Regions from separate parts of the Paenibacillus sp. FSL L8-0494 genome, predicted to be linked through region 2. Evidence: a T-box and tRNA genes for the amino acid it is inferred to sense, from the RefSeq annotation. Region 2 holds a T-box; the other holds one or more tRNA genes.
The links. The T-box of region 2 lies ahead of trpS (tryptophan--tRNA ligase). A T-box ahead of a tRNA ligase gene usually reads a tRNA of that ligase, here a tRNA-Trp.
Positions count from the first base shown of each region.

Region 1: it encodes a tRNA-Trp, which carries the amino acid that the T-box ahead of trpS (tryptophan--tRNA ligase) is inferred to sense. The anticodon was not compared.

Region 1 is NZ_JBBOPQ010000001.1:5,986,656-5,991,051, reverse strand. Features, by position in the region: rRNA gene NYE35_RS27015 (23S ribosomal RNA) at 1-797, shown strand, start outside; tRNA gene NYE35_RS27010 (tRNA-Asn) at 859-934, shown strand; tRNA gene NYE35_RS27005 (tRNA-Ser) at 938-1,030, shown strand; tRNA gene NYE35_RS27000 (tRNA-Glu) at 1,049-1,123, shown strand; tRNA gene NYE35_RS26995 (tRNA-Val) at 1,179-1,254, shown strand; tRNA gene NYE35_RS26990 (tRNA-Met) at 1,271-1,347, shown strand; tRNA gene NYE35_RS26985 (tRNA-Asp) at 1,373-1,450, shown strand; tRNA gene NYE35_RS26980 (tRNA-Phe) at 1,461-1,536, shown strand; tRNA gene NYE35_RS26975 (tRNA-Thr) at 1,565-1,640, shown strand; tRNA gene NYE35_RS26970 (tRNA-Tyr) at 1,646-1,731, shown strand; tRNA gene NYE35_RS26965 (tRNA-Trp) at 1,738-1,811, shown strand; tRNA gene NYE35_RS26960 (tRNA-His) at 1,835-1,910, shown strand; tRNA gene NYE35_RS26955 (tRNA-His) at 1,954-2,029, shown strand; tRNA gene NYE35_RS26950 (tRNA-Gln) at 2,049-2,123, shown strand; tRNA gene NYE35_RS26945 (tRNA-Gly) at 2,130-2,204, shown strand; tRNA gene NYE35_RS26940 (tRNA-Cys) at 2,215-2,288, shown strand; tRNA gene NYE35_RS26935 (tRNA-Leu) at 2,303-2,381, shown strand; gene NYE35_RS26930 (AraC family transcriptional regulator) at 2,519-3,274, opposite strand; gene NYE35_RS26925 (BMP family ABC transporter substrate-binding protein) at 3,604-4,396, shown strand, end outside.
Region 2 is NZ_JBBOPQ010000001.1:5,830,921-5,835,316, reverse strand. Features, by position in the region: gene NYE35_RS26360 (hypothetical protein) at 287-697, shown strand; gene NYE35_RS26355 (alpha/beta-type small acid-soluble spore protein) at 851-1,081, opposite strand; gene NYE35_RS26350 (aldose 1-epimerase) at 1,283-2,257, opposite strand; T-box leader at 2,392-2,631, shown strand; gene trpS (tryptophan--tRNA ligase) at 2,695-3,681, shown strand; gene NYE35_RS26340 (hypothetical protein) at 3,683-3,871, opposite strand; gene NYE35_RS26335 (metal-dependent hydrolase) at 3,976-4,396, opposite strand, start outside.

The sequences.
Region 1 (4,396 bases), 160 kb from region 2:
ATTTGGGTACGATCTGTACAGGATAGGTGGGAGCCGTAGAAATCGGAGCGCAAGCTTCGGTGGAGGCGCCGTTGGGATACCACCCTGATCGTATCTAGGTTCTAACCTAGTACCCTTATCGGGTACGGGGACCGTGTCAGGCGGGCAGTTTGACTGGGGCGGTCGCCTCCTAAAGAGTAACGGAGGCGTTCCAAGGTTCCCTCAGAATGGTTGGAAATCATTCGCAGAGTGCAAAGGCATAAGGGAGCTTGACTGCGAGACCTACAAGTCGAGCAGGGACGAAAGTCGGACTTAGTGATCCGGTGGTACCGCATGGAAGGGCCATCGCTCAACGGATAAAAGCTACCCTGGGGATAACAGGCTTATCTCCCCCAAGAGTCCACATCGACGGGGAGGTTTGGCACCTCGATGTCGGCTCATCGCATCCTGGGGCTGAAGTAGGTCCCAAGGGTTGGGCTGTTCGCCCATTAAAGCGGTACGCGAGCTGGGTTCAGAACGTCGTGAGACAGTTCGGTCCCTATCTGTCGTGGGCGCAGGAAATTTGAGAGGAGCTGTCCTTAGTACGAGAGGACCGGGATGGACGTACCGCTGGTGCACCAGTTGTTCCGCCAGGAGCATGGCTGGGTAGCTACGTACGGACGGGATAAGCGCTGAAAGCATCTAAGCGTGAAGCCCCCCTCAAGATGAGATTTCCCAATTAGTAAGACCCCTTGAAGACGACGAGGTAGATAGGTTGGAGGTGGAAGTGCAGCAATGCATGGAGCTGACCAATACTAATCGGTCGAGGGCTTATCCTATACTTAGAATGCAGATTCGTTTCGGATTCAGTTTTCAGGCGATTAAGCCTGGTATGAATATTCCCTGATAGCTCAGTTGGTAGAGCACTCGACTGTTAATCGAGTTGTCACAGGTTCGAGTCCTGTTCGGGGAGCCATATGGAGAGGTGTCCGAGTTTGGCCGAAGGAGCACGATTGGAAATCGTGTAGGCGCCACAAGCGTCTCGAGGGTTCGAATCCCTCTCTCTCCGCCACAAATTTTTAATTAGTATGGCCCGTTGGTCAAGGGGTTAAGACACCTCCCTTTCACGGAGGTAACATGGGTTCGAATCCCATACGGGTCACCAAATTTTCACTTGATTTATCCTAGTGGACTTTGGTACAATAACAATTGTTGTTTATGGAGGCTTAGCTCAGCTGGGAGAGCATCTGCCTTACAAGCAGAGGGTCGGGGGTTCGATCCCCTCAGCCTCCACCATAACATATTTTACTGGCGCGGGGTGGAGCAGCCCGGTAGCTCGTCGGGCTCATAACCCGAAGGCCGCAGGTTCAAATCCTGCCCCCGCAACCAATTAACTTAAGCAATTATATCTTTTGGAACCGTGGTGTAGTTGGCCTAACATGCCTGCCTGTCACGCAGGAGATCGCGGGTTCGAATCCCGTCGGTTCCGCCATTTTCATCATGGCTCGGTAGCTCAGTCGGTAGAGCAGAGGACTGAAAATCCTCGTGTCGGCGGTTCGATTCCGTCCCGAGCCACCATTTATCATCACAAAAGAATGAGTGCCATGCCGGTGTAGCTCAATTGGTAGAGCAACTGACTTGTAATCAGTAGGTTGGGGGTTCAAGTCCTCTCGCCGGCACCATCCTTGGAGGATTAGCGAAGTGGCCAAACGCATCAGACTGTAAATCTGCTCACGTAAGTGTTCGGTGGTTCGAATCCATCATCCTCCACCAGTTTTTAGGGGCATAGTTTAAAGGTAGAACAACGGTCTCCAAAACCGTTGGTGTGGGTTCAATTCCTGCTGCCCCTGCCAAGTTCTTTCTAAAGTTTAATATGGCGGCCGTGGCGAAGGGGTTAACGCACCGGATTGTGGTTCCGGCATTCGTGGGTTCGAGACCCATCGGCCGCCCCATTTTCTTTAAAATGAATAATGGCAACAATATCAACTTAATATGGCGACTGTGGCGAAGGGGTTAACGCACCGGATTGTGGTTCCGGCATTCGTGGGTTCGAGACCCATCAGTCGCCCCATTTTACTTTAAAATGTTATTGGGGATTAGCCAAGCGGTAAGGCAACGGACTTTGACTCCGTCACTCATAGGTTCGAATCCTATATCCCCAGCCATTTTATGCGGACGTGGCTCAGCGGTAGAGCATCGCCTTGCCAAGGCGAGGGTCGCGGGTTCGATTCCCGTCGTCCGCTCCAAAATTTACATGGCGCCATAGCCAAGTGGTAAGGCAAAGCTCTGCAAAAGCTTTATCCCCAGTTCAAATCTGGGTGGCGCCTCCATTTAGTTCATATGTGCCGGCGTGGCGGAATGGCAGACGCGCTCGACTCAAAATCGAGTGGGAAACCGTGGAGGTTCGAGTCCTCTCGCCGGTATCTTAAAAAGGTTAGTAAGAATGCTTTTATAAGCAATCTTACTAACCTTTTTTCTTTATGTTCTTAGTTTTACAGGATTAAGCCGTTGAATAGAGGAGTTTCTCTATTTCAACGGCTTTTTTTAATCTGATTAGTGATTAACCTGATTGATTATTAATGCGGAATGCTCGCGGGGTATGACCTATTTCTCGTTTAAACATATTGCAGAATTGGGCATCGTTCACAAAACCTGCAGCAGCAGATACTTCAGAGATTTGCATCTGAGTATGACGTAATAGAGATTTTGCATAATCCAGGCGTTTTAACAGCAAATACCGCAGGGGTGAAGACCCGAACCGTTCTTTAAATAGATGGCGAAAACGATCGTAGCTATATCCGGACATTTCTGATAGTGTTTCGACGGACAATTTATGGCGATAATGCTCATTCATATAATTAAGGACATATTGTACTCGGTCTTCTGTTGGGGATTGATATCCAGAGGCACTAAGAAGCCTCATAAGATGGACGGTAATCTCGCTCATTTGTAGGTTTAGAAGCTCAGAGAATCCGTCTTGCTTGCGTGTAAACTCTGCTTTCATTCGCAGCAGGATTTGAAGAACGGTCTTATCTTTATCATCTTCATATACGCCGAGCAGATTACTCATATTAGGGTGTTCCGAGTGGAAGCCTACAAATAATACATTTGCATCCTCACGGTGGTGCTCGTCATGTTTATGATTGGGTGGCACAAGCGCGAAAGAAGAGGAGCGAAAATGGTAACTTCGGGGGCCAACATTGGTTGTCCCTACCCCCTGTAAATAATAGACTAGTTCGTAGCATTCATGCTGGTGTGGAGGGATATAAGTATTTAGCTCATGTGTGGCACTTACAATATATAGAACACGATCCATGATGATCCTCCAATACTTATGTTTTAGCCGAATCGTACAAAACTATGACCGAAATCATATAATTATTTTTAATAATATTTGTTATGATCGTATCAATAAATCCGAAAGTTCGCAACCTGACTGGCCATCTCGTTCGGAAATAAAGCGGATTATTAATAATAATGGTATTTTTATTGCTATTTTTGAGCCTAAACGTTAAATTTATTACTTTTAATGATACTTTATTTGGAAAAAAGAGAATTTCCATTTGAACCGTGAATTATACAATGGGTGAAGATGGGGATTCTGCCGGATTACTAACCAACTAAAATTAGGGGTGGAATAGAGTAATGAATAAAAAAGTTCTTTCTTTGTTGTTATTAATGGTGATGGTTCTGGTCACAGCATGTGGGAATAACACGTCCAATAACGGTTCTTCTGCGAATACTGGATCAAACGCTGCTGAGGGTGGAGAAACAGGTTCAGGGGATAAACTCAAGGTTGTATTGCTGATTCCGGGGACACTTGGGGATAAATCATTTTTTGATTCCGCTAATAACGGCTTGCAAAAGGTTAAGAATGAACTAGGTGCAGTAACAAAGGTTGTTGAAATGGGCGTTGATAAAACGAAATGGGAGCCTACATTTAACGATATCGCTTCCGAGGATTGGGATGTAATTATTTCTGGCGGTTCTGAAATTACAGAGATGTTTAATGCAACGGCAGAATTGTATCCAGACAAAAAATTCATTAATTATGATACCGACATCGATGAAGCACCAGATAACATGTACAACATGTCTTATGCGACAAATGAAGTATCTTTCTTGGCAGGTGCCGTAGCAGCATTAGCTACACAATCGGATATGCCGAATGCTACCCCTGAGAATGTGATTGGGTTTGTGGGCGGTATGGATATTCCGGGGATTAATGCTTTCTTGGTCGGCTACATTCAAGGTGCTCAGTACGTTGATCCTGATGTAAAAGTGGCTGTGTCGTACGCTGGTGATTTTGTTAACCCGGCAAAAGGTAAGGAGCTGTCTCTAATTCAATATAACTCCGGTGTGGATGTTATTTTTAACGTGGCTGGGGGTACAGGTCTTGGGATCTTTGACGCAGCTAAAGAGAAGAAAAAATATGCAA
Region 2 (4,396 bases):
TAGCTAAGCTCACAAACAATATAAATCGAACCAGAAATTTGGGAAAAGGGGAAGGAGTGGCGGAGGGGAATTTTGGAACTGTAAGAGCGGGAGCGACCGCCTTTGTCTCCGAATTTCACCCGCTGTACGCGTAAGAATTCAAGAAATTTGGAGACAACAGCGGCTGGAAGTCCAAACATTCCCCGCAGTAGCGACGGATCCTTAGCCTAAATATTTAGGGTTCGATTTATAAAAGACGAAGTGAACTCGAAGAAGCTAAGCTCACAAAACTTTTAGGAGGAAAGATATGCTTAAGACAGAACAGCTATCATTAGCAAGACAGATGGATTTGGTATTTAGGGAACTGCAAGAGGAATTATCGGGACTATCTTCCGGTACGGTATTTGTGCAAATACGAAATAATACCATTGGCAAATTCGGCATACGTCATCACCCTCTAGCCGGTCGGGGTGGTGGATTCACAGAAGTAAAGGAAGGAATAACGGAGAGTCAGCAGTCTTCTTTTCGTCTAATGGCACTGGAGAGTCTGAAATACAAACGGCGCTGGACTCATGGTGAGATCAGCTATGAATTCGCTATAAGACAGGGAAAGCTAATCGTAGATGCTACGCTGGAGTCCAATTATAATATGGCGAATCTGATGATTCGATCTCCCCGTAATGCTTACGCCGAGAGTGCTGATCAATTTTTAAGTTAAACGTTTTACATAAAGATTGCATGCAGCTCGGATTATAGGGTATAAATTAGAAAAACCTCCCACAGCTTCTGGAAGAAGTGTGAGAGGTTTGAAAGCTAGTCGGCAATGGGCTTTTTAAGACCTCAGCCGGATAAAACACTTAAGATAACGATGTTACTGACGACCGGACAGTTGTTGTTCTGCCAGTTGTACTAGACGTTTAGTGATGTAACCTCCCAAAGAACCAGTTTCGCGGGAAGTGTAGTTCCCGTAATAACCGTCAGCTGGGATCGTTACTCCAAGCTCTTGTGCTGCTTCATATTTCAATTGTTGCAACGCTGCATTTGCTTGAGGAACTACAAGGTTATTGGAACGGCTGCTACGACCTTGACCTGCTTGACCCATGTGTGTCACCTCCTTCGCCCGTTGTGAAGATAGTATGAGCGCTAAGAGGCTAATTCATGCATGCTATCGAAAGGTTTTAAGGATGGTAATTATTAGTCGATTAAAAGTAAGGGTAGGAAAGCCTAAATAACTAAGCTCGCACAAAAAATCGGCCTTCTCTTACGTAAACGCAAGGGAAGACCGATATAATGTATATCTGCTTTAATTCTCGGGATAGATCATTTCCAGCATAGTGGACAGCTCAAGGCTTTGACCTGGTTCTACCTTCAGCAAGCCAGTGAAGGAAGGATCGTCGGAAACGTTAGGAGCATCCGGGAGCCAGGTATAAGGTTCGATGCACAGAAATTGATCGGCTGGTCCTTTGGTATACAGGACCCAGTGGCGAAAAAGATTCTCGTCGGCCGTATAACGAAGACCATAACCATCATCGCGTAATAACAATGCTTCTACGGGCTGCTTGTCACCAATACGCAGAGCGGTATCAAAATTAGTTCCCTGTAGGTTAATTCCAGAATTTAGAGACTCTAGATCACCGAGTGGAATTAGATTGCCGCTAGGGAGCAATTCATCGTTTAGTTCATAAATGCTGTTTACGGGCAATTTGAGATTCCAGCGTTCAGGTTCTCCATCGATCATAAACCAGGTGTGATAACCGATCCCAAAGGGAATACGATGATCGCCGAGATTTGTAACCTTTAAAGTCTGGCTGAGCCGGGCATCCTGAAGCCTGAATGTCATTTCGAATTTGAGTGGAATGGGAAATTGCTCCATCCAGTGTGGATCATCTTCAGTAAGGAATTCAGTAGTGACTGCACAACCGTCCTCGTCTTCTTCAATATCGCTGACACACCAGGATTGAGTCCGGTGTAGACCATGGATATGATTGTCACCAGCGGTATTCTGGTCAAATTGATAACTTGTACCCTCGAATTGAAATTTTCCTTTACGAATTCTTCCGGGTGGAATTAAGAGCGGGATGCCAAAATGGTAAGGTTTTTGCATAAAGAAAGCTTGATCGCTTTCATCAGGCCGCCGCAGAATTTCCCGTTGTTCCTTTACATCAAACAATGAAATCACGTTGTTTCCTAGTCGCGGCAAAAGCGTGACTTCCAGTTCGCGGCTGTGCAAAATATAAGTATCATAACCGCCCCACTGCCCTTTGGTCACCTGTTTCATGAGATATGCTCCTTTATCGTAACTGTAATCGAATAGAACATGGATAACCTTATCATAACAGATTTATACGGAAGTGGTTAAGTGATTTGACAACTTCTCTTTATGGTTCTATGATGAAGGCATTAAATTATGATGAGAATGTGATGACGGGGACAAGTAGGCAGGAAATGTACCTTCAGAAAGCCGGTGGTTGATGCGAACCGGTAGGACACTCCTGATGAATGGACCCCTGAGCGCCGCGCTTGAACGGGAGCAAGATACCCTAGTAGACCGGCCGGATCTTCCCCGTTAACGGAAGACTAAGGCTGTTTCCTTTTGACTATACAAAGGTTAAGCAGCGAATAAGGGTGGCACCACGGTCTCACGTCCCTTGCGGATGAGGCTTTTTTTGCGTTCTCGGAAATTGGAAATCACATCTAACGGAGGTCTATATTATGTTGAAAAAAGTAATGTCAGGCATACAGCCGAGCGGTTCTCTAACTTTGGGTAACTATATCGGAGCGCTGAAAAATTTTGTGAAGCTGCAAGACGATCATCAATGTTTCTTTATGGTTGTCGATATGCATGCGATCACCGTTGCTCAAGATCCTGCGGCACTGCGTGAGCAGTCTGAAGCTGTAGCTGCACTCTTTATCGCGGCAGGAATTGATCCTGTGCGTTCGAATGTATATATGCAGTCCCATGTGCCTCAGCATGCGGAATTGGGTTGGATCATGACTACGCTAACGGCAATGGGCGAGCTTGAGCGTATGACACAGTTCAAAGATAAATCATCAGGTAAGGATTCGGTTGGCGCGGGCCTATTCGTATATCCTTCTTTAATGGCAGCAGATATTCTTGTTTATAATGCGGATCTTGTGCCAGTAGGTGAAGATCAGAAGCAGCACTTGGAGTTGACCCGTGATTTAGCTGGCCGATTTAATAACCGTTTTGGCGAATTCTTTACGATTCCTGAACCGTATATCCCTGAAGTGGGCGCACGCATTATGTCTCTGGATGATGGCACTAAAAAAATGAGCAAGAGCAGCCCAAATGCAGGCAGCTATATTGCCCTGTTGGATTCGCCGGATGTGATCCGTAAAAAAATCAGCCGTGCAACGACTGATTCTGGACGTGAAGTTATCTTTGATCCGGCTAATAAGCCAGAGATTAGTAACTTGATGAGTATTTACTCGGAATGTTCTGGAATGTCCCTCCAGCAAATTGCCGATCGTTATGAGGGACAAATGTATGGTGGCTTTAAGAAGGATCTTGGGGAAGTGGTTGTGTCCACACTTGAGCCTTTGCAACAAAGATATCATGAAATTCGCAGTTCAGGTGCGATCACTGATATTCTTGCCGAAGGTGCTGAACGCGCACGTATTGTTGCAGCTGAGACATTGAATGGCGTAAAAGAGCGGATGGGCTTTCTGCCAGCTCGTTAATCTAATCAGAGCTTAAACTTTCCTGTTTGCGTCTAATTCTGGCTTTGAGGATAAATCCCCAGCCAATATTCAATACGCAGAGAAAACCAAGCAGAAGTGCTAGCCAGAAGCTATAGCTGATCGCGATTGAAGCGGCAGTGAGAATAAGAATAGAAGAACAAGCGAACCAAAGTGAGAGTCCTTTACCCATTAAGAGCCTTCCTTTCCGTGTCTGCTAAAATGAATCCCGGAGTATTATAAATACTCCGGGATTTTTTGTGATTATAGAATAGTTCTCTCAGTAAGTCTACAGTTTCATCGTAAAGAACCAGGGTCGATGGAAAATCGTTTGTCGAGCTTATCGCTGCTAAGCCAGCCTACATAAGTATTTAAAGGTTTATATTGGTTATCCATAACTAATACAGCCACAAAAGGGTATTGTTTGCGGTGTAAATAACGAACGTCTCCCCAGCGCACCATATATCCTGAAGGAAGCTCCTCCACTTCGGCCACCGCATAAGAGGTGAAATATAAAAAGGACTGAATATCTGGATGCGACTTGGATATTTCCACAGCGGGATGATTCGAGCAGACCGCATGTTTGAACCATTCCAGACGGTTGTTCAGTAGCTGCCCAACGTCATAACTGCCGTCTTTTTTCACTTTAACTACGTTCCAGCGTTTAAGTGAAATTGTAGGGATTACAATATAACGTTCGCCAGCAGTATGGTGTATA